3 regions of the Sodalis sp. RH21 genome follow, and region 3 is predicted to be linked to each of the others. Evidence: predicted binding sites of a transcription regulator. Region 3 holds the regulator's gene; each other region holds the start of a gene.
What was found. Region 3 encodes CRP, which controls carbon source genes, mostly activating them, when cyclic AMP is high. Its sites were predicted from a motif close to ATGTGANNNNNNTCACAT; they were not measured.
Positions count from the first base shown of each region.

Region 1 (7,425 bases), 1.6 Mb from region 3:
ATATTTGCCCCATTTGGCCGGCATCCAGGCCCAGATCTTTGGCGACGTTGCTACCGGCGATGGAGAGAGTAGCCCGGTCGGCATAATTAACCGCAGTGACCAAAAATATAATCAATAAAATAACATAACGAACATGTGTTTTGGTTCTAGTGGTTCTCAGAGGTAATGTGCTCATTGAATATGCTCTAATCAGACGATAGGCTACTGGCAATGCAAAAAATATCGCTACACTATTTTTGCGCTGCGCACCGTTATCTTAAGTTAATAGTAATCTCGCAAGAGTCTTTTTATTTCACCGGCTATCCGGCTTGTGTTCTATTACAGTGGCACGCTTAGTATAAAAACCATCGCCTAAAATGACACTGTGCATAAGCACAATAATTAGGGGTTATATCATCATTTATTTAGTCAAAGACACGTGAAAGCACGACGGTCGTCACGTTATCTTGCCTACGGTGGCGGCCTTGGCGGATGAAGGGTGATTGCTATCACAGTATGTATGCCATACGCCTAGTAATCATGCGTTATAAAACGCCAAAATCAGTCATTTGCACAATGAGTAGTCCGGATATTCCGCATATAATATCCTCATCACCCGTATTGTTATCACCACTAGTCTGTTCATTCGGGGTTATAAAAACTGATTAGTATTTGCGGAGACGTTTATGTCATCAACAATAATGACCAATGCGGAAAAAGCATTGTATATCAAAGTTCACGTCGACGATAATGTCGCTATTATCGTGAATAATAATGGTTTACCGGCCGGCACCCAATTTTCAGACGGCCTGACGTTAATTGAGCATGTCCCGCAAGGGCACAAGGTCGCCTTGCGCGATATCCCCGCCGGCGGCGATATCATAAGATATGGCGAAGTTATTGGTTATGCCATGCGGGATATCAAACTGGGCAGTTGGATCGATGAATCGCTGGTCGAGATGCCGAAGGCCCCGGCGCTGGAAACCCTGCCGCTGGCCACCAAGGTCCCGCCGACGCTGCCGCCGCTGGAAGGGTATACTTTTGAAGGGTATCGCAATGCCGACGGCAGCGTCGGTACCAAAAACCTGCTGGGCATTACCACCAGCGTGCAATGCGTGGCCGGCGTGGTTGAATACGTGGTTAAACTGATTGAACGCGATCTGTTGCCAAAATACCCGAATGTCGACGGCGTGGTCGGACTCAGTCATCTGTACGGCTGCGGCGTGGCCATTAATGCGCCCGCCGCGGTGGTGCCGATTCGCACCATCCATAATATCGCCCTTAATCCTAATTTCGGCGGCGAAATCATGGTGATCGGCCTGGGCTGCGAAAAGTTGCCGCCCGAACGCCTGCTGGCCGGTACCGAGGATCAAATTCCCATCGCGGTGGAACGACCGGGAGTGAGCATCACCCGTTTACAGGACGAGAAACACGTGGGCTTCAAGTCCATGGTGGATGATATTCTGCGGGTGGCGGAAGATCATCTGCAACGTCTGAATTCCCGCCAGCGCCAAACCTGTCCGGTATCCGATCTGGTGGTGGGTACGCAGTGCGGCGGCAGCGACGCGTTCTCCGGCGTTACCGCCAATCCGGCGGTGGGTTTTGCCTCGGACCTGCTGGTGCGCTGCGGCGCCACGGTCATGTTTTCCGAAGTCACCGAAGTACGCGACGCTATCCATCTGCTGACGCCGCGGGCGGCTGACGAGCAGGTCGGACGCCGGATGCTGGAGGAAATGGCCTGGTATGATAACTACCTTGACGATGGCAAAAGCGATCGCAGCGCCAATACCACCCCGGGCAATAAAAAAGGCGGTTTGGCCAATATCGTGGAAAAATCGCTCGGATCTATTGCAAAATCGGGCACCAGCGCCATTGTGGAAGTGCTATCCCCCGGCCAGCGTCCGACGAAAAAGGGACTGATTTTCGCCGCCACCCCCGCCAGTGATTTTATTTGCGGTACCCAACAGATGGCCTCGGGCATTACCGTACAGGTATTTACCACCGGCCGCGGTACCCCCTACGGTTTGGTTGCCGTGCCGGTGATCAAGATGGCGACGCGCGACGCGCTGGCCGATCGCTGGTTTGATTTGATGGATATCAGCGCCGGGTCCATCGCCACCGGCAGAGCGACCATTGAAGACGTGGGCTGGCAATTGTTTGAACTGATCCTGGATATCGCCAGCGGCCGTAAGAAAACCTGGTCCGATCAATGGGGTATCCATAATGCGCTGTCCGTATTCAACCCGGCGCCGGTGACCTGATTGCCACTTAATTACCTTTGACACTTGTAGAACTTTGGCCGGTAGTCCCGGCCTTTTTTATGTTTAGCGATAGCGATCACAGCACCCTGTTCTTTTGCCTGAAAACCTGACGTATTATTTTTTTCCATTAAGTCATTAGCACAATGTGCAGCTCCCCTGCAAAACTTATACTTCCTTTCTCGATAGCGGCCCCGTAATGTTTCCGGCCGAAAAATGACAGCGCTACCATCATCTCATGGCAAATACGCGCTCATGGCTGTGCGCCGGTTGCGGCGGCGTGTTTTCCGGTTCTTTGCGCTATTGCGCTATAAAGAAAATTCACGGTCGGCGGCCCGCAAGACGCCGATTATCTTAGGCATGCTGATGCGTAGAGCAACCACTATTAGCTACGACAGGAGAAAATAATGGATAACGGCGATTTTTCCGGCGCACCCATAGTGACGGCGATGCAGGTCATTCCGGTGGCGGGCCATGACAGTATGTTGCTGAATATCGGCGGCGCCCACGGAGCCTATTTTACCCGCAATATCGTAATTCTGACCGATAACGCCGGACGTACCGGCGTAGGTGAAGCCCCCGGCGGCGAGGTGATTCTTACTACGCTGCTCGACGCGCGCCAGCGGGTGATTGGCCAGCCGCTGGCGACGCTTAACCGCATTGTGCATGACGTACACCAAGGACATGTGACGGATGACTTCGACTCGTTCGGCAAAGGCGCCTGGACCTTTGAGCTGCGGGTTAACGCGGTGGCCGCGCTGGAAGCCGCGCTGCTGGATTTGCTGGGCCAGCACCTCGGCGTGCCGGTGGCGGAACTGCTGGGGCCGGGCAAGCAGCGCGATAGCGTACCGGTGCTGGGTTATTTGTTTTATGTCGGTGATAAGAACCTGACCGATTTGCCTTATGAGGCCACGCCGGCAACGGCGTCCCATGAGTGGTATCGCCTGCGGCGCGAGGCGGCCATGACGACCGAGACGCTGGTGCGCCAGGCGGAAGCCGCCCAGGACCGCTATGGGTTCAAGGATTTTAAGCTTAAGGGCGGCGTGCTGGCCGGTGAAACCGAGATCGAGTCGGTGACCGCGCTGGCCAAACGTTTTCCGGATGCGCGCATTACCATCGACCCCAACGGTGCCTGGTCGCTGCGGGAAGCTATCAGCCTGTGTAAAAATATGCGGGGCATTTTGGCTTATGCCGAGGACCCGTGCGGCGCCGAGCAGGGTTTTTCCGGGCGTGAGGTGATGGCGGAGTTCAAGCGCGCCACCGGTCTGCCGGTAGCGACCAATATGATCGCTACCAATTGGCGTGAGCTCAATCATGCGGTACAGCTTAATTCGATCGATATTCCTTTGGCCGATCCGCATTTCTGGACGTTGCAGGGCGCGATCCGCGTGGCCCAGCTGTGCGATGAGTGGGGTTTGACCTGGGGTTGCCATTCCAATAATCATTTTGATATTTCGCTGGCGATGTTTGTGCAGGTGGGCGCCGCGGCGCCGGGCAAGCCGACCGCGTTGGATACGCATTGGATTTGGCAGGAAGGGGAGCATTTGACCAAGGAACCGCTGCAAATCATTAACGGCGCCGTGGCGTTGACGGATAAGCCGGGGCTGGGGGTGGAGATCGATATGGCGCTGCTTGAGAAGCAGCACGATCTTTATAAGAAGATGCCTTCGGGTGCGCGCAATGATGCGGCGGCGATGCAGTATTTGATCCCGGGCTGGACGTTCGATCGCAAGCGGCCGGCGCTGGTGAGGTGAGAGGGGGTTACGGGAGCGCGGGGCGCGCCCCCTTTAACAGGCTCGCTGCGGGTTTGGTGCCGGCGGGTCTACCATGCCGTGGGGCGCTCCGGCGGCCAGGAAAACCATGGCCGCTTCGACCCCTACGGCATGGTCCCCCTTTAACAGGCTCGCTGTGGGACCGGTGATAGCGGGACTTAGGCTTCGTCATCCAGTTGCAGGGCAATGTAGAGCAGCAGGCGGTCGTCGAAGTTGGCCAGATCCAGGCCGGTCATTTCCGAGATGCGGTTCAGGCGGTACTCCAGCGTGTTGCGGTGTATAAACAGCGCTTTGGACGTTGGCGTCGGCTGGACGTTATGGCGAAACCAGGCGATTAACGTGCGGCGCAGCAGGCCGTTATTATCCATCGCCTTGAGTTTGGCCAGCGGACGCACCAGTTCACTGGCCTGCCAGCCGCCGCGCAGGCTGTCGAGCAGTACCGGCAGCATCAGGTCGGGATAAAAATAACGGCGTTGTTCAGGCAACCGCTGCTTGCCCACCGCCATGGTGGTGCGGGCGGTGCGCCACGACCGCGCGATGCCGCCGGCGCCGGGGAAATAGTTGCCCAGGGCGATACGGACCCGCAAACGACTGCTTTCGGTCATGCGCGAGAATAGCGTATCCACCCGGCGGCGATGTTCTTCCGCATCCCAGCGGCCGTGGCTGTTTAATGCCGGTTTCAACACCACCATTTCCGTAAGCGAAACAATCGCGATCAGGTTATCCCGCTCCGGCGTGGTCAACAGGGTCTGCAACTGCTGCAATTCCGCCATGGCGCTGTCCACGCCAAACTGGCCGCTGTCCACTTCCACTACCGCGGCCACCCGGGGCTGGTTGATATCAATCCCCAAGCGCTGCGCCCATTCAATCAGCGCCGGAGTGACTTCCTCGGCGCGGATCAAATTAAGCACCAGTTCCTCGCGCAGCCGGCTGTCCTGCGCCAGCATGTGCAGTAAACGCGCCTGCTCCAGCATCATTTCCGCCGTCATGCAGACCAGTTCACCGTATTGCCTTAGCTGGCTGGGATTGCCGGTCAAACCAATAACGCCGACAATATTGCCATCGATTTTGAGCGGCAGATTAATCCCGGGACGCACCCCATGCAGATGCCGTGCCACCCCGTCGTCGATATCCACTACCCTGGCCTGGGACAATGCCAGTAACGCTCCCTCATGCAATTCACCGACACGTTCTTCGTCGCCACTGCCGATAATCCGGCCCCGGGCATCCATCACGTTGATATTACTGTCGATAATTTGCATTGTTCTTGCCACAATTTCTTGTGCCAGTTTCGCATCAAGATGATATGTAGCCATCCTGTCCCCCATCCCGTTAAGCCCTTTGCCCTATTGTATACGCGCGCCGACGCTCATACATTGTGCAAACGCATAAAGGAGAGTCTTACTCACTAATTTTGTGGGGGATATCACATTCTGATCGCGAAAAAACGTATCGCCACAGGCACGCAACTCAAGCCCCAACCCGCAGCGAGCCTGTTAAAGGGGGAGCATGCCGATGGGGCCGAAGCGGGCATGATTTTCCTGCCCGCCCGAGCGCCCCACGGCATGGTAGACCCGCTATCACCCAACCCGCAGCGAGCCTGTTAAAGGGGGAACATGCCGATGGGGCCGAAGCGGGCATGATTTTCCTGCCCGCCCGAGCGTCCCACGGCATGGCAGACCCGCTATCACCCAACCCGCAGCGAGCCTGTTAAAGGGGGACCGTGCCGATGGGGCCGAAGCGGGCATGGTTTTCCTGCCCGCCCGAGCGCCCCACGGCATGGTAGACCCGCCGGCACCGGACCCGCAGCAGGCCCTGTTAAAGGGGGACCGTGCCGATGGGGCCGAAGCGGGCATGGTTTTCCTGCCCGCCCGAGCGCCCCACGGCATGGTAGACCCGCCGGCACCGGACCCGCAGCAGGCCCTGTTAAAGGGGGAGCATGCCGATGGGGCCGAAGCGGGCATGGTTTTCCTGCCCGCCCGAGCGTCCCACGGCATGGTAGACCCGCTATCACCCAACCCGCAGCGAGCCTGTTAAAGGGGGACCGTGCCGATGGGGCCGAAGCGGGCATGGTTTTCCTGCCCGCCCGAGCGCCCCACGGCATGGTAGACCCGCCGGCACCGGACCCGCAGCAGGCCCTGTTAAAGGGGGAGCATGCCGATGGGGCCGAAGCGGGCATGGTTTTCCTGCCCGCCCGAGCGCCCCACGGCATGGTAGACCCGCCGGCACCGGCCCCGCAGCGGGCGGCGGCTCTTACTGCGCCAGCAAATAAATCGTCGTATCGCCGCGCTGCACATTTAACGCCAATACCGGCGGTTTGGTATCCAAAATCTTACGCAACTCGCCCAAATTCTGCACCGGCTGCTGATTGACCCCCAGGATAATATCGCCCTTCTTCAGGCCAACTTTCGCCGCGGTACTGCCGGCCTTGACATTATCCACCTTGACGCCTTTCTGATCGCCATTTTGGGTATTACTCAAATCCGCCCCTTCAATGCCGGTAAACACAAACCCTGAATCCACCTGCGATTGCGTACTTTGCTCCAGGGTCACCACCACATTCAGGGGTTTGCCATCGCGCAGCAAGCCCAGTGAAACCTTCGTACCGACCGGCAGCGAACTGATATCGGCCCGGAACGCGGCAAAACTACCGATCGCCTTACCATTCATCGTCGCGATAATATCGCCGGCCTTGACCCCGGCCTTAGCCGCGGCCGACTTAGGCAACACCTGGCTGACAAATGCGCCGCGCTGGGCATCGACATTCATCGCCTTCGCCAGTTCGGGATTCAACTCGGCACCCAAAATGCCGATCTCGCCGCGCCTTACCTGGCCATATTCCACCATCTGCGCGGTCAGGTTTTTCACCATATTGCTGGGAATGGCAAAACCGATACCGATATTGCCCCCGTCCGGCGCCAGAATCGCGGTATTGATGCCTATCAGCTCGCCGTTCAGGTTAACCAGCGCCCCGCCGGAATTCCCGCGGTTGATGGCGGCATCGGTCTGGATAAAGTTCTCGTAATTTTCAGTATTCAGCCCGCTGCGGCCCAACGCGGAAACAATGCCCGACGTAGCCGTTTCCCCCAGCCCGTACGGATTGCCGATGGCCACGGTATAATCCCCTACCCTCAGCTGTTCCGAATCGGCCATTTTAATCGCGGTCAGATTTTTAAAATCAATCAACTGCACCAGCGCCAAATCCGAGCGGGGATCTTTGCCGATGATTTTGGCATCGAACCGGCGGCCATCGTACAGCTGAATCTGGATTTTGGTCGCGTCATTCACCACATGATTATTAGTTACCACATAACCTTTCCCGGCATCGATAATCACCCCGGCGCCCAGCGCCATGAATTTCTCTTTAGCCGGCGGGGTATTGCCGTCGCCTTCACCGCCGCCGCCCTGGCATAGGG
Region 1 covers NZ_CP178732.1:4,599,697-4,607,121, forward strand. Annotated here, with positions in the region: gene ACL2XP_RS21275 (MFS transporter) at 1-175, opposite strand, end outside; gene garD (galactarate dehydratase) at 666-2,240, shown strand; gene ACL2XP_RS21285 (enolase C-terminal domain-like protein) at 2,645-3,991, shown strand; gene ACL2XP_RS21290 (CdaR family transcriptional regulator) at 4,168-5,325, opposite strand; gene ACL2XP_RS21295 (hypothetical protein) at 5,756-6,046, shown strand; gene degP (serine endoprotease DegP) at 6,263-7,425, opposite strand, start outside.
Region 1: ACL2XP_RS21290 (CdaR family transcriptional regulator) is a predicted target of CRP. The motif match lies at 5,424-5,441, and genes of this name have one in related genera.

Region 2 (7,425 bases), 100 kb from region 3:
TACCTGCTCTTCGATTTTGCTGATGCGCGAATTGTTCTTGACCCCTTTCGACAGCAGGAGATAACGGGTGGCGGTTCCCACCCAGGTATAAAGCGTCTGCGGGGTATCTTTGGACGGGGTGCTGGCAATCACCTGGCGCATCAGTTTCATGCGTTTATGGATATCGGCCATGGTTTCCACCGGTTCGTTGAGCAGTTGCACCAGGTGGGGTTTAATAAATCCGGGGCGGACCTGCAAAATCAAAAATGTTTCGCAGGCTTGGGTGATCAAGGTCAGCGATAGGGTATTAATGGCTCTCAGGCGCCGGTTGCAGCGCTGCCAGTGCGCTGATTCCATCAACAGGTTGCCGCGCATGGCGTCCAGGGCGGTGGTGAATTTGACCAGATCGCCCCAGGATTTATCGATATCTTCCTTGGGCGCCTGATTGACGCACAGCAGCAGCAGCCGGTATTGATCCAGCAGCAGCGTATCCACCGCCCGGTCGATATCCCGTTTGATTGACCGGGGCGAGAACAGGATGTCGGCAAGAATGGCGCAGACGATCCCCATGACGATTTCGCTGCAGCGCTCAATGGCGAACTGCGGCGTGACCTGGGGATGGCTTTGAATACTGACGATAATAATCAGCGCGGTATAGCCGGCCAATCCCAGCGCATACGAGTTTTGCACCCGCACCAGCGAGGAAATCCACATACAAACCCCGGCCCAAATGCAGCTGAGCAGCAGCATGACCACCGGCGCGCGAATGGTGAGGGTGATGATGGCCAGCGCGCCGATGCAGCCGATGAAGGTGCCGATAATACGCAGCATGCCGCGGTGTCTGATGGCGCCGGCAAAGGGCTCTCCGCCGGCGGCGAAGGCCGGTCCGGCGGCCACGATGGCGGCGGTCAACACCGACCAGCGCGGCGTTTCCAATTGAAAATGAAAGCCGAGAAACAGCGCCAGCAGGATAGCGAAGGTGAGTTTGACCGCGAAGCGGCAGCGGATAAACAGCGGCTGGAACATTAGTGGGTCATCCGCTTAGCCGAATTCGCGCAGGCGATGGATCAGTTTCATCATCGGCGAGAGTTGGGTTTGATCGCGATCTTTGTTGCCGGTGATGACCACCGTCGCCGTGGTGCCGGCGGGGTAGAGGTCGCCTTGCTGCGCATCGAGACGGATTTTTACCGGCACCCGCTGCGCCAGACGCACCCATTCCAGATTGGAATCCACCGTGGCCATACCTTTGGCATCCACCGAACTGCTGCTATTGGTGACGCCGGCGGAGATGCTGTCCACCGTGCCGTAGAATACCCGGTTGCTGCCCAGGGGAGTGATTTCCACGCGATAACCCGGCCGCACGCCTTCCAGTTTGGTCTCTTCCAGATAGGCCAGCAGATAAAATGAGTTGCGCTTCACCAGCGCCACCGAGACGGTGCCGCGGGTGATAAATTCGCCGGCATGGACGTTAAGATTGGTGATCCATCCTTCCGCCGGGGCACGCACGGTGGTGCGCTCCAGATCGATTTTGGCCAAATCCCGCACGGCAATCGCCTTGGCAAGCTGATGGCCCACGATGGTGGAGTCATTGCTGGACTGGTCGATGGCTTCCTGCGACATGGCGCTGGTGCCTAAGCGCAGCCGCCGGCCCGCCTCGCGGCGTTTCTCGGCCGCCAGGGACTGGTAGTAGTCCACGTCGGCCTGGGCTTCGTCCAGGGCTTGCTGATAGCGTGGCTGATCGACCACGAACAGTACCTGTCCCCGCTGCACCAGTTGGTTATCGTTTACCCGCACTTCGGTGAGCAAGCCGCTGACATCGGGGGAGATGGCCACCACGTCGGCGTTGAATTTCGCATCGCGCGTCCAGGGCGATTCGGTATAAAACACCCATGCCCGGAAAATAGCGATGGCGGCAATGAGCACCAGTAACAGAGTTATCGCGATTCTGATTATTTTTGTTGCAACAGTTTTCACAGCGACCTCAGACGAAAAGACAAGAAATCAGATAGAACAAACAGCAATACAGGGCGGTATTAAACAGAGCCGGATGCCATACAAAGTCATAAATGCCCGTCGGCTGTAGTAACCGGCGTAGCAGAAAAAACAGGATCATCGAGACCAGCAATTCAAAAAATACCGGGGGAAATGACAGGCCGAATATCACCATAACCGGGAGCAAACTCATTACTTTTCCTTACCTTTCCCTTTAGACCCATGGCTGGCGTTGCGCACTGTTCGGCGTCTGCCAGCGTCAATAATTCCCGCGGCCATGGATCGCGGTTGCCGGCATACGCGCCGGATGAGTGTAGTTCTCAGGAAGTTGACCGATGGAGGTTTCCGGCGGATGTAGCGGGTCAAGATAGATTGGCTAAGACCTACCCAGAATGTTACTGTTTATTTCAAATCAATAAATACAGTAAAGTCATTGCGGGGAAGGTGCGCGATCTGATGAACCGACGGATGTATAATAGCCCTTAATACCTGACATTTTCAATGTTATGTGATCTAAATCACTTTTCACTCAGAGTTAATAATGGAAAGACTGAAGCGCATGATGGTCTTCGCCAAAGTGGTGGAGGGAGGATCGTTTACGTCCGCGGCCCGGCAGTTGCAGATGAGCGTTTCGTCCATAAGCCAGACCGTGGCCAAGCTGGAAAACGAGCTGCAGGTGAAGCTGCTGAACCGCAGTACCCGCAGTATCGGGCTGACCGAAGCGGGGAAGATTTATTATCAGGGTTGCCGGCGGATGTTGCTGGAGTTTAATGAGGTGCACGAACAGTTATATGCTTTTAACAATACGCCGATCGGGACGCTGCGCGTCGGTAGTTCGTCCACCATGGCGCATAATGTGCTGGCGGCCATGACCGCGGATATGTTGAAGGAGTATCCGGGGTTGTCGGTGAATTTGGTGACGGGGATTCCCGCGCCGGATTTGATTGCCGATGGCTTGGATTTGGTGGTGCGGGTGGGAGCGTTGCAGGATTCGAGTCTGTTTTCCAGGCGGCTGGGGGCGATGCCGATGGTGGTTTGCGCCGCCAAGAGTTATTTGGCGGCGCACGGTGCGCCGGAGAAGCCGAGCGATATGGTGAATTTTTCGTGGCTGGAGTATGACGTAAGGCCGGATAGCGAGTTCGAGCTGATTGCGCCGGAGGGGATTACGTTGCATTTGGCGCCGCAGGGGCGGTTCGCTACTAATGATTCGCAGACGCTGATTCGTTGGCTGACGGCGGGGGCCGGGATTGCGTATGTGCCGATTATGTGGGTGCTGGATGAGATTAAGCAGGGGAATGTGGAGATTTTGTTTAATCGTTATCTTTCGGATCCGCGGCCGGTATATGCGGTGTATACGCAGAAGGATAAGCTGCCGCTTAAGGTGCAGGTGTGTATTAATTATTTGCAGGAATATTTTAATAATGTGGCGTCGGTGTATCAGGCGTTCCGGCAGGATAATAATTCGTGAATGGCGCGGGTGCCTTTTAACACGGTTCGCCGCGAGTATGCTGATGGCGGGCCTACCGCACCGGGGAGCGCTCCGGCGGGCGGGAAAACCCTGCCCGCTTCGGCCCCACGGCACGGTCTCCCTTTAATACGGCTCGCCGCGGATGCGGCGAGCGCGGGTCGGCGTTAGGCGGTGCCGCCGACGGTGAGGTTGTCGAGTTTGAGGGTGGGTTGGCCGACGCCCACCGGTACGCTTTGTCCTTCTTTGCCGCAAACGCCGACGCCTTTGTCCAGCGCCAGGTCGTTGCCGACCATGGAGATTTGCTGCATGGCTTCGATGCCGGAGCCGATAAGGGTGGCGCCTTTGACCGGTTTGGTGACGCGGCCGTTTTCGATCAGGTAGGCTTCGGAGGTGGAGAAGACGAATTTACCGGAGGTGATGTCCACTTGGCCGCCGCCGAAGTTGGGCGCGTAGAGGCCGTATTCGACGCTGGCGATGATGTCCGCGGGAGTGGATGCGCCAGCGAGCATGTAGGTGTTGGTCATGCGCGGCATGGGCAGGTTGGCGTAGGATTCACGCCGGCCGTTGCCGGTGGGGGGGACGCCCATCAGGCGGGCATTGAGTTTATCCTGCATATAGCCTTTGAGGATGCCGTTTTCGATCAATAGGTTGTATTGGCCGGGCACGCCTTCGTCATCAATGGCCAGGGAGCCGCGCAAGCCGGCCAGAGTGCCGTCATCCACCACGGTGCAGAGCGGAGAGGCCACCAGTTGGCCCATTTGGCCGCTGAATACCGAAGTGCCGCGGCGATTGAAGTCGCCTTCGAGGCCGTGTCCTACCGCCTCGTGCAGCAGTACGCCGGGCCAGCCGGCGCCGAGTACCACCGGCATGGCGCCGGCCGGCGCCGCTATGGCGGAGAGGTTGACCAGGGCCATGCGTACCGCTTCCCGGGCCCAGCTGTCGGCGCGGACGTCGCCGTCGGCGGTCGCCAGGAAAAAGTCATAGCCAAAACGGCCGCCGCCGCCGCTGGAGCCGCGTTCGCGTTTACCGTCCTGTTCAACCTGTACGCTGATGGACAGGCGTACCAACGGCCGTACATCCGCCGCCAGCGTGCCGTCGGTGGCGGCTACCAGGATTTGTTCGTAGACGCCGGAGAGGCTGGCGGTGACTTCCTGTACCCGGGCATCGGCGGCGCGGGCCACTTGATCCACGCGGTGCAGCAAGGCGATTTTTTCTTCGCGCGGCAGGCTGTTGAGCGGGTCGAGCAGCGGGTAGAGGGTTTTATAGGGAACTTCCCCCAGGGTGTGTACGCGTCCGTTGCCCTGTTCGCTGACGATGCTGCGCGCCGCGTTGACGCTGAGCTGTAACGCGTTCAGGGTTAATTGATCGGCATAAGCGAAGCCGGTTTTTTCACCGCTGACCGCGCGCACGCCCACGCCCTGGTCAATATTGTACGAGCCGTCTTTGATGATGCCGTCTTCGATGACCCAGGATTCATGGTAGCTGGATTGAAAATAGAGATCGGCATAATCCAGACGGCGTTCGGTCATCTGGCCCAGTAGGGAGAAAAGGTCTTCGTGACTCAGGTTGTTGGCCGCGAGTAATTGCTCACTGACAAATGCCAGACTCATAGGTTTTCACTCTTTTTTAAGATGGATTGGCCAGCAACGGCTGGAATAATAAAATTGCAAACAATCTGTATAGTCATATTTATAGACTGCGGCAATTCCCCGGCAACGTCAAATAGGTACTGATTATTTGCCTTTAGCGGTTGGCTGGCGCGGTTGGCGCAACACTTCCTCGATTCTCGGCTGGTCCAGGCTGCCGGTAATATGATAGCGGATTACCGAGATTTTGTTCCACAGCGGCGCCAGCACCTTGCTGGCGGCGAATACCGCGGCCCCCACCACCGGATTGATGGCGAAGGCGGCGGCGACCCCGACGGTGGCCGAGATTTCCGGCGCGATTACCGCTTCCATGTCGATTTGCTGCGCCGTGAAATCAACGTTGCCGCTCATGGCAATGTCCGCTTCCAGTCCGTCGATCAGTAAATCGTTGGTATGCAGTACGCCGCTTTTAAGCCAGGCGGTGCCTTTGATGGAATCGAAATAGAATCCTTTGCCGAACGTATCCCGGAAATCAAACTGCAGTTTACGCAACAGCGCGTCGAAACTTACCAGCCGTAATAACCGCCCCGCCTGGCCGCTGCTGATATTGTCTATTTTGCCTTTGCCGAGATCGGCGTGTAATACGCCGCTGAGGCTGGGTATATCGGGCGTCCAGGGCAGCGCCTGCCAGTGCAGATCGTAGTCCACGTCAAAGGGCGCGTCGCGCAGCGGGGTTTCAAAGCCGATATAATCCGTCGCTTCACCGATATTTTTACCGCTAAGTTTGCCTTTAAGCGAGGTCAAATTGTGCTTGCCGTTGCGCGTCCAGCCCCCGTCCAGGGTCAGGCGCGCTTTACCGGTATCCACCACGCCGTGGCTAAGCGCCAGGGTGTTTTGCTGCGGCGCGATATCGCCGGAGACCTTGCCCAGGTTTTGTCCCATGATCCAGCATTCCTGGCAGCGTAGTTGCACCGCGGGCCAGTCGTTGAAGGAGATCGTCGGATCGTCGTCGCTGAAGAGGCTATTTTGCGGCGCATCCGGCGCGGTTTGCGCGCCTTTGGCCCACATGGGGTTGTAGTAAAGGTAGCCGAGATCCGCATGCCACGGTCCGTTATCCGCCATGGCCAGTTTGCCGTTGATTTCTTTGCCCTTGGCTTCGATCAGGCTGCCGCCCAGGGTATTGCTGCGCGTCAGCGTCAGATCGCGCCACTGCTGCCCGGCCAGGGTTAATGCGGGGGTGTTGAGCGTCAGGGCGTCCGGGAAGCGGAAGCGGCTGGCCATCGCCTTGCCCGTCGAGCGGGACTGTGGCGTCATTAACGCCAGCCATTTTTCACCGTCCAGCGCCGGCAAATCGAGGGTCAGGCTTTTTCCCGCCGGCAGCGGCGGGATTTTGCCGCCATCGGTGGCCCACGCGCCGCGCGTCAGCGCCACCTGTTTGCCCAGCAAAAATTCGCTGTTAAACGCATTGTTCTTGCCGGCCCGGCCGCTTAAGTTAAAACCGGACAGGCCGCCCTGGGCTTTGACGGCCAACGGAAATGCCTGTCCGCCCGGTTTATCCAGGGGTGGAGGTAAGTGACTGCTTACATTTCTCAGATCGCTGGTCACATCGACGCTGTAGGTGGTTTTGCCTTTAAACGGCAAGGTCACCGCCACGATGCTTTGCCACGACGCATGGCCGCCTACCAGCTTTTCAATGGGTTCCGGCACGCCGGGCAGGCGGTTCACCGCCCAGTCGCCCTGCATGTCTACCTTGATATCAAAACCTTTTTCCTGTTCCTGGGTGGTAAAGCGTACATTCACCGGTTGCCCCAGCCATTGGGCGGTCAGCAGATCGCTGTCCAGGTTGCCGTTGTTGTACCGGAACTGGCCGCTCAGATCTTTCATGGTGGTGCCCAGCGGTTTTATCAGCAGGCTGTTATTGGCTAAATTGACTTTACCCGATGCGGTGACCGGCTGGCCGGTCAAGGGAATGGAAAGATGTAAGTCCCCACTAACATCGCCGCCGATCTGCAGTTCTTCCAGCGCCTCGCCCAGGGATTTTTGCAGCGGCGTGTTATTAAAATAATCCCCGATGGCCTTGCCCGACCCTTTAATGCCCGCATCCACCAGCAGCAATTGTTTTGAATAATCGGGTATGGTCGCGGCGACATCGGTGCCGGTGGCGTCCCCCAGTTGCGTCTGGGCGGTGTGCATAAACAGCCCGTCATTCAGGAAATCCAAATCGATATCCAGGTTGGTCAGCAGCGGCCAGCCCGGTTCAAATTCATAATCCGCGTGGCGCAGCGGCACCAGGACTTCAAATTGTCCATCGTTATGTTTAAAGGGGAATTGCTTGGGATTGCCGGCAAATACCAGCGTGGCGTTATCCACCCGGCCGCTTTTCAAGGCGCCGGTGAGATA
Region 2 covers NZ_CP178732.1:320,346-327,770, reverse strand. Annotated here, with positions in the region: gene aaeB (p-hydroxybenzoic acid efflux pump subunit AaeB) at 1-1,005, opposite strand, end outside; gene aaeA (p-hydroxybenzoic acid efflux pump subunit AaeA) at 1,021-1,953, opposite strand; gene aaeX (p-hydroxybenzoic acid efflux pump operon protein AaeX) at 1,961-2,164, opposite strand; gene aaeR (HTH-type transcriptional activator AaeR) at 2,513-3,439, shown strand; gene tldD (metalloprotease TldD) at 3,604-5,049, opposite strand; gene yhdP (AsmA2 domain-containing protein YhdP) at 5,173-7,425, opposite strand, start outside.
Region 2: aaeR (HTH-type transcriptional activator AaeR) is a predicted target of CRP. The motif match lies at 2,478-2,495, and genes of this name have one in related genera.

Region 3 (7,425 bases):
CGGGCCAGCCCATAGCTGGCAATCAGGCCCAGGGGAATGGCCAGCAGCCTGGCGTTTTCGCCATTAAGGTTATCGATAATGGCTTTGTAGGCCAGCGGCACCAGGGAAGTGCTGATCTTGGCCACCACCATGAACAGCAGCGCGGCGATCAGGTAATAACGTAACTTCGGCTCCGTCCTGGGCCAAAGATAGGGAGTAAGTATTTTCAAATGGCGAAAACGGTACATAGGCTTATTTTATCTGTCCCAAAGAGATTGGCTCAATTAGAGTAAGCCATTATGGCCTGGGTCGCGCGGGGCAGGTAAGCGTTGCGCAGGCGGGCATAGCGAAATATCACACACCCTTAAGCGGCATGTCCAGGCAAAGCATCTCCCATCCCCGCCGCCTGACCGTTATACTGGGCGGTGCCTTATCCCTGGCGCACGACGCGGCGGAAACGCCACCAGACGCATAATATTTAAATATCAATCCATTAGGCTGTCCATGCTGCTGATTATCGATAATTACGATTCATTTACCTACAACCTTTATCAGTATTTTAGCGAGCTTGGCGCGCAGGTAGAGGTATGGCGGCATGATAAATTGGAGCTTGCCGATATTGAGCGTTTGGCTCCCGATCGCCTGGTGATCTCCCCCGGCCCGGGCACACCTGACGATGCCGGCATCTCCCTGGCGGCTATCCGGCATTTCGCCGGCAAGGTACCGATTCTCGGCGTCTGCCTGGGACACCAGGCCATTGCCCAGGCCTTCGGCGCCCGCATCGAGCGCGCCCGGCAGGTCATGCATGGCAAAACATCCGCCATTACCCACGACGGGCGGGGCGTATTCGCCGGTCTGGCCGCGCCCCTGACGGTGACCCGTTATCATTCGCTCCTGGTCGCCGCGGACAGCCTGCCGCCATGCCTTGAGGCGACCGCCTGGAGCATGCGCGCGGGGGAGCGGGATGAAATCATGGGCATCCGCCATCGGACCTTACCGCTCGAAGGTGTACAGTTTCATCCTGAAAGTATTCTCAGCCAACAGGGCCATCAGCTGCTGGAAAACTTTCTCCGCCAGTCTTTTTCCGGCGCCGGCGTTGTGAGAAGCTGAAAAACCATCGTCAGGCGAGGACCGGCGGCCAGAATATTTTTTTACCATTGAACAGCGATAAAAGATTGCATCGAACTGATTTTTTATTCATATTTTATGACTATAATTTCAGTTATCCTTTTGCTACGGACCGAGTAAACAGCTTATGAAAAAAGATGATAGCGCAGTAACGCGGGCAACCTTCGATCGGGTTATTTTGCCGGTTTATGCACCGGCGCAGTTTATTCCGGTCAAAGGAAAAGGCAGCCGGGTGTGGGATCAGGACGGCAAAGAATATGTGGATTTCTCCGGCGGTATCGCGGTTACCGCGCTGGGGCATTGCCATCCGGCGCTGGTGGCGGCGCTGAAACAGCAGGGCGAAACCCTGTGGCACACCAGCAATGTCTTTACCAACGAACCGTCCCTGCGCCTGGCCAGCAAGCTGATCGACGCCACCTTTGCCGACCGGGTGTTTTTCGCCAATTCAGGCGGCGAAGCCAACGAAGCGGCGTTTAAATTGGCCCGCCATTATGCCATCACCCGCCACAGTCCCTACAAAACCAAAATCATTGCTTTCCATAACGCTTTCCATGGCCGCACGCTGTTTACCGTTTCGGTGGGCGGGCAGCCTAAATATTCCGATGGGTTCGGCCCAAAACCGGCCGATATCATCCATGTGCCGTTCAATGACCTGGCTGCGGTAAAAGCGGTTATGGACGATCATACCTGCGCCATCGTGGTAGAACCCATTCAGGGGGAGGGCGGCATCATGCCGGCCACGCCGGAATTCCTGCAAGGCCTGCGCGATCTGTGCGACCAATACCAGGCGCTGCTGGTGATGGATGAAGTACAGTGCGGCATGGGCCGTACCGGCCAGCTGTTTACCTATATGCATTACGGCGTATCGCCGGATATCCTGACCACCGCCAAAGCGCTGGGCGGCGGTTTCCCGATCAGCGCCATGCTGACCACCGAAGATATCGCCTCGGTGATGGCGGTGGGCACCCACGGCACCACTTACGGCGGCAACCCGCTGGCCTGCGCGGTGGCGGAGGCGGCCCTGGATGTGATTAATACGCCAGAGGTGCTGGCGGGCATCAACGAGCGGCACGATCGGTTTATCCGTGCGCTGGAGGCGATAAACGACAAATATCATTTGTTTGCGGAAGTCCGCGGCATGGGGCTGCTATTGGGCGCGGTATTGCAGCCGCAGTTCCACGGCCGCGCGCGGGAATTCCTGCATGCCAGCGCCGCCCAGGGCCTGATGATCCTGGTGGCCGGTCCGGACGTGGTGCGGTTTGCGCCATCGCTGGTAGTGGAGTTCGAGGATATCGAGCTGGGCATGGCGCGGTTTGAAAAAGCGGTGGCCCAGGTGCTTGGCGCCGACGCCTGATAACCCGCCCGGGACTAGCCCCGGGGTTCGCTTAACCGGCGCGCCAGCCAGCGGCCGTGCTGCGGCCGCTGGCGCCAGGCCACCGAGGAAATGGTATGCATCACGCCCAAATGGAACAAAATACGCTGTAAATGGCGCTCCATCAGGGTGGTCGAGTGGGTCTGGGTCTCGGCGGCGGCTTCCGCTACCGGGCTTTCACCGCTCGGCCCGTCGTATTCAAGCCGCTGCTGGCAGCGCTGCAGGGCCACTTCGCAGGCCGCCAGGTATTTCTGGGCCAGCGCCGGCGTCAGCATATAATGATCCCGCGCCAGGATGGTCATGGCGTTGATGTGTTCAACGATAAACTGGCTGTGCGTCACCCATAAACGCATATCGGACAGGTAGCGGGAGTTGAAAGCCGGCTCCCGCATCGCCTGGCTGAGCGAGGTAAACAGCGCGTTATGGCCCTGGTTGACCCGCATGCGCGCATAGGCCAGCGCCGCCGGTTCCGCCACCGGCTGCAACAGCAGGCGCAGCGCTTCCTGATCCCGCTCCAGCGCCAGATGCGCATTTTTACGCAACAGCCCGCTCTGCCACTGCGGCCACAGCCACAACATGCCGCCAAACGCCAGCATACAGCCAAGCAGCGTGTCCACCAGCCGCGGCACCAGGAAATGCGCGCCGTTAAGCGACAGCAGTTGCAGCGTATAGACGGCGGTCACGGTCATGCCAGTCATCGCCAGGCCATAGTTTTTGCGCAGCACCAGATAGGCCGCCAGGGTCAGGACCAGCATGCACAGCAAGATCGTACCGTCGCCCAGTTCCAGCCGCAGGGTGCCGGCGGCGATAAACAACCCCGCCAGCGTCCCCAGCGCCCGGTGCTGGATGCGGACCCGGGTGGCGTTATAACCGTTCTGGCTGACGAACATCACCGTCATTAAAATCCAGTACGGTTTGGGCAGGTTAAACATCAATCCGAAACTGCTGCCGATCGCCAGTATCACCCCTAAACGGGCGGCGTTGCGCAGGGCCATGGACTTCAGGGAACAGTAGCTTATCAGCGCGTGCCAGAACGAAAGCCGCTGCTGATTGTCGGCCATCACGTCGCGGCGGTATAGGGGACGCTGGGTGCGCAGCAGGCGCGCGATGCGGCTGAAGTGATAATAACAAAAATGGCCGACTGGATTGTCGGGGTTGCGTTCGGCGATTTTTTCCAGCGCCGAGAGTGCGCTGGCCATGGTAAAGCGCCCCGGCGGCCGGTGGTACAGGATATCGTCGGCCAGCACCCGCAGCCGCGCCGCAATCACCCGCGCGTTATAGCGGATGACCGCCTCCGCGTGGCTTTGTTCCACCAGCTTTTGCACTTCGTCGGGCTGATGCAGGCTGACGGCGATATGTTCCTGTAAATCCAGCGCGACCTGGAAGGCGCGCAGCAGGCGTTTATATTGCTGTTGATGAGTGGCGGAGAGCATATGCAATTGCTGATAAACCTGCGCTATCAGGTCAATCACCGTTTGCTGGCGGGCAAACAGCGGCGGCAAAGCGGTCTCCGGGTCGGTATGCTGCGTCAGCAGGCTATATTTCGCCTCGATATAATCCGCCAGTTCCCGGTACAGCAGGCTGAGGGTTTCCCGCATCGGCTGCTCTTTCCACAGCCAGAACCACAGGCCGTTGAATAATCCGTACCAGGCGGTACCGGCAATATATAACAGCGGCGGCACGCCAAAAGGCACATTGCCGGCCAGGCCGAGGGTAAAGATGGCGGCGATAAGGGCGGCGGGCAATAAGCGCCCGTGCAGCGGGCTTATCTCGCCGGTCACGCCGAACAGCAGCGCCAGGCCGAACATAATCACGGGCAGCGGCACCGCCAGATGCAGCAACACTTGGATAAGCGTACTGCTAAGGGCGAACAGCAGGCCGCCGATGGCCAGGCGTTTAAAAAAACGTTTATGCAGGGTATCCAGGCCGGCGATATTGCAACAGGCGGGCACCAAAGAGAACAGCAGGCCGTTTTGCAGGCTGCCGAATAGCAGGCCTACCGCCACGGGCAGGCATAATACGATTGTTTGCCGTAAGGCGTAGTTAACTTCGGGGTGATAAATCAGCCTGCGCCACATAGGATCTATGGGCAAACCGTCGGCCGGCGGAAAAAGCGTGGCACAGAGCACCACGCCTGTCTTAAAACGCTATCAGCGCGTACCGTAAACGACAATGGTTTTACCGTGTGCGGAGATAAGGTTCTGATCTTCCAACATTTTAAGGATACGGCCTACTGTTTCACGCGAGCAGCCGACAATCTGACCGATTTCCTGACGGGTAATCTTGATTTGCATGCCGTCGGGATGCGTCATGGCGTCGGGTTGCTTCGCCAAATTCAGCAAAGTCTGGGCAATGCGCCCGGTAACGTCGAGAAACGCCAGGTTACCGACTTTTTCCGAGGTCACCTGCAAACGGCTGGCCATTTGCGCGGATAAACGCATGAGGATATCGGGATTGACCTGTATGAGCTGCCGGAATTTTTTATAAGAAATCTCGGCCACCTCACAGGCGGTTTTAGCCCGTACCCAGGCGCTGCGTTCCTGGCCTTCCTCGAATAAGCCTAATTCACCGATGAAATCCCCCTGGTTGAGATAGGAGAGGATCATCTCTTTGCCTTCTTCATCTTTAATCAGCACCGCGACGGCGCCCTTGACGATGTAGTAAAGCGTTTCTGCTTTTTCGCCCTGATGTATAAGCGTACTCTTCGATGGATACTTATGAATATGGCAATGAGACAGGAACCATTCGAGAGTAGGGTCTGTTTGCGGTTTGCCGAGAACCATTCGCTGTTATCCTCTTTTGTCATCGCTGTCCCTGAGTCAGGACATCGTATTCCCTGTTACGGCGCGGTATTTTTCTCTTACTCCGCGTTAACGGAGCGACGTAAGGGAACTTATTAGGGTCTGGTATTTTATGATGTTCCGATCGAGCTCTTGCCCTTTCAATATCAATGAGGCCGATCCAGCCTTGTTTTTAGCATAGGTTTGAAGCAGTGTCTTCTGTTGTCTTGCATCAGCATGAAGTATGTTCGGTAACATTGCCACTTTTCCAGCAAAAATGTAGTCTGCTGGAAAGCTTTTTATCTGGAGTCATCATAATGCAGGCACGAGTAAAATGGGTAGAAGGGTTATCTTTTATAGGCGAATCATCCTCCGGCCATCAGATTTTAATGGATGGCAATGCCGGGGAGAAGGCGCCCAGCCCCATGGAAATGGTATTGATGTCGGTCGGCGGCTGTAGCGCCATCGATGTTGTCTCGATTTTACAAAAGGGGCGGCAGGACGTGCGGGACTGCGAGGTGAAACTCACCTCCGAGCGCCGTGAAGAGGCGCCCAGGCTGTTTACCCATATCAATCTGCATTTTATCGTGACCGGCGCCGGCCTGACCGATAAGGCGGTTGAACGGGCGGTCGCGCTGTCGGCGGAAAAATATTGTTCCGTTTCCCTGATGCTCGGCGCGTCGGTCAATGTGACCCACAGCTTTGAAGTGCGCGCCGAACGCCACGCTCCCGCCGCATAACCGACCCACGCGCGCCGCGCTTAGTCGCGGCGTATCAATAGCTCCCGCGCTTACTTGATTTCTTTCCCTTCCAGCAATTGCTGCACCAGCGGCCCCACGATCAGCTCCATGGCCAGGCCCATTTTGCCGCCGGGAACCACCAGGGTATTGATATTGGAAATAAACGAACCCTGCAACATGGCCAGCAGGTAAGGAAAATCAATATGATTCAAACTGCGGAAATGAATAACGACAAAGCTTTCATCAAGCGAAGGAATCGCCTTGGCGGCGAAAGGATTTGACGTATCAACGGTGGGAACCCGCTGGAAATTGATATGGGTACGGGAAAATTGCGGCGTGATGTAATTAATGTAATCTTCCATCGACCGCACCACCGAATCCATCACCGCCTCGCGGGAATGCCCACGCTCGCCGGTATCGCGCACCAGTTTCTGAATCCATTCAAGATTAACGATGGGCACCACCCCCACCAGCAGATCCACATGCTGCGCCACATCATGGCGATCGGTGACCACGCCGCCGTGCAGCCCTTCGTAAAACAGCACGTCGGTCGGCTCCGGCAGCGGCTGCCAGGGGGTAAACGTGCCGGGAACCTGATTGTACGGCACGGCTTCATCGTAGGTATGCAGATACTTGCGCGACTCGCCCTGTCCGGACAGCCCGTATTGCTGGAGCGTACGCTCCAGTAAACCGAAATCATTGGCTTCCGGTCCGAAATAGCTGATATGGCGGCCAAGATCGCGGGCTTTGCGGATCGCCATATCCATTTCCGGCCGGGTGAAATGATGAAAGCTATCCCCTTCCAGCTCCGCGGCGTTGATTTTCAGCTGTTGGAAAATTTTACGAAACGCCAGGCTGGTGGTGGTGGTGCCCGCCCCGCTGGAGCCGGTAACGGCAATAATTGGGTGTTTTGTCGACATGGTAACCCTATGCTCGGTTGAAACGCTGCGTGATTAACATATGCCAGGCACTCAAGCCCAGGATAATTGTTATCATGTTTAGCGACGCCGGGCCAGCGCGCTTTATTCTTCGCGCGCCGGATCGTCAGGCTGGGCGTTGAATTGGCTGCGGGGCATGATATTAATATTTTCATGGAGTTCCGACCACACCACCACCGCTTCCCCGCGCTTGAGCTGGCGTTTGACATCCTCGACTTTTTGCGCCAGGGTCTTTTCCCGTTCGCCGTAATCGGTGCCCTCGCGCAGCACAAAGGATTCGATCAGGTTATACAGCGTTTCCGGATCGATTTGTTCCCATGGAATGATCACGTTATTATGTCCCGATAGTCAATAAATCAACATGTTGACGAAATTTCACCTGTTAAGGCTTGTGCAGCTTCAGCGGCGCTGTTAGCTTCATAAATATAATTATAGTGGGGGCAGTTGTACCGTGGAACCAAGTCTTTATGAACCAAGTCTTTTCTTGT
Region 3 covers NZ_CP178732.1:216,117-223,541, forward strand. Annotated here, with positions in the region: gene ACL2XP_RS00955 (ABCB family ABC transporter ATP-binding protein/permease) at 1-227, opposite strand, end outside; gene ACL2XP_RS00960 (aminodeoxychorismate synthase component II) at 484-1,089, shown strand; gene argD (bifunctional acetylornithine/succinyldiaminopimelate transaminase) at 1,235-2,461, shown strand; gene ACL2XP_RS00970 (YccS/YhfK family putative transporter) at 2,476-4,557, opposite strand; gene crp (cAMP-activated global transcriptional regulator CRP) at 4,630-5,262, opposite strand; gene ACL2XP_RS00980 (OsmC family protein) at 5,577-5,999, shown strand; gene ACL2XP_RS00985 (phosphoribulokinase) at 6,050-6,919, opposite strand; gene ACL2XP_RS00990 (YheU family protein) at 7,022-7,267, opposite strand.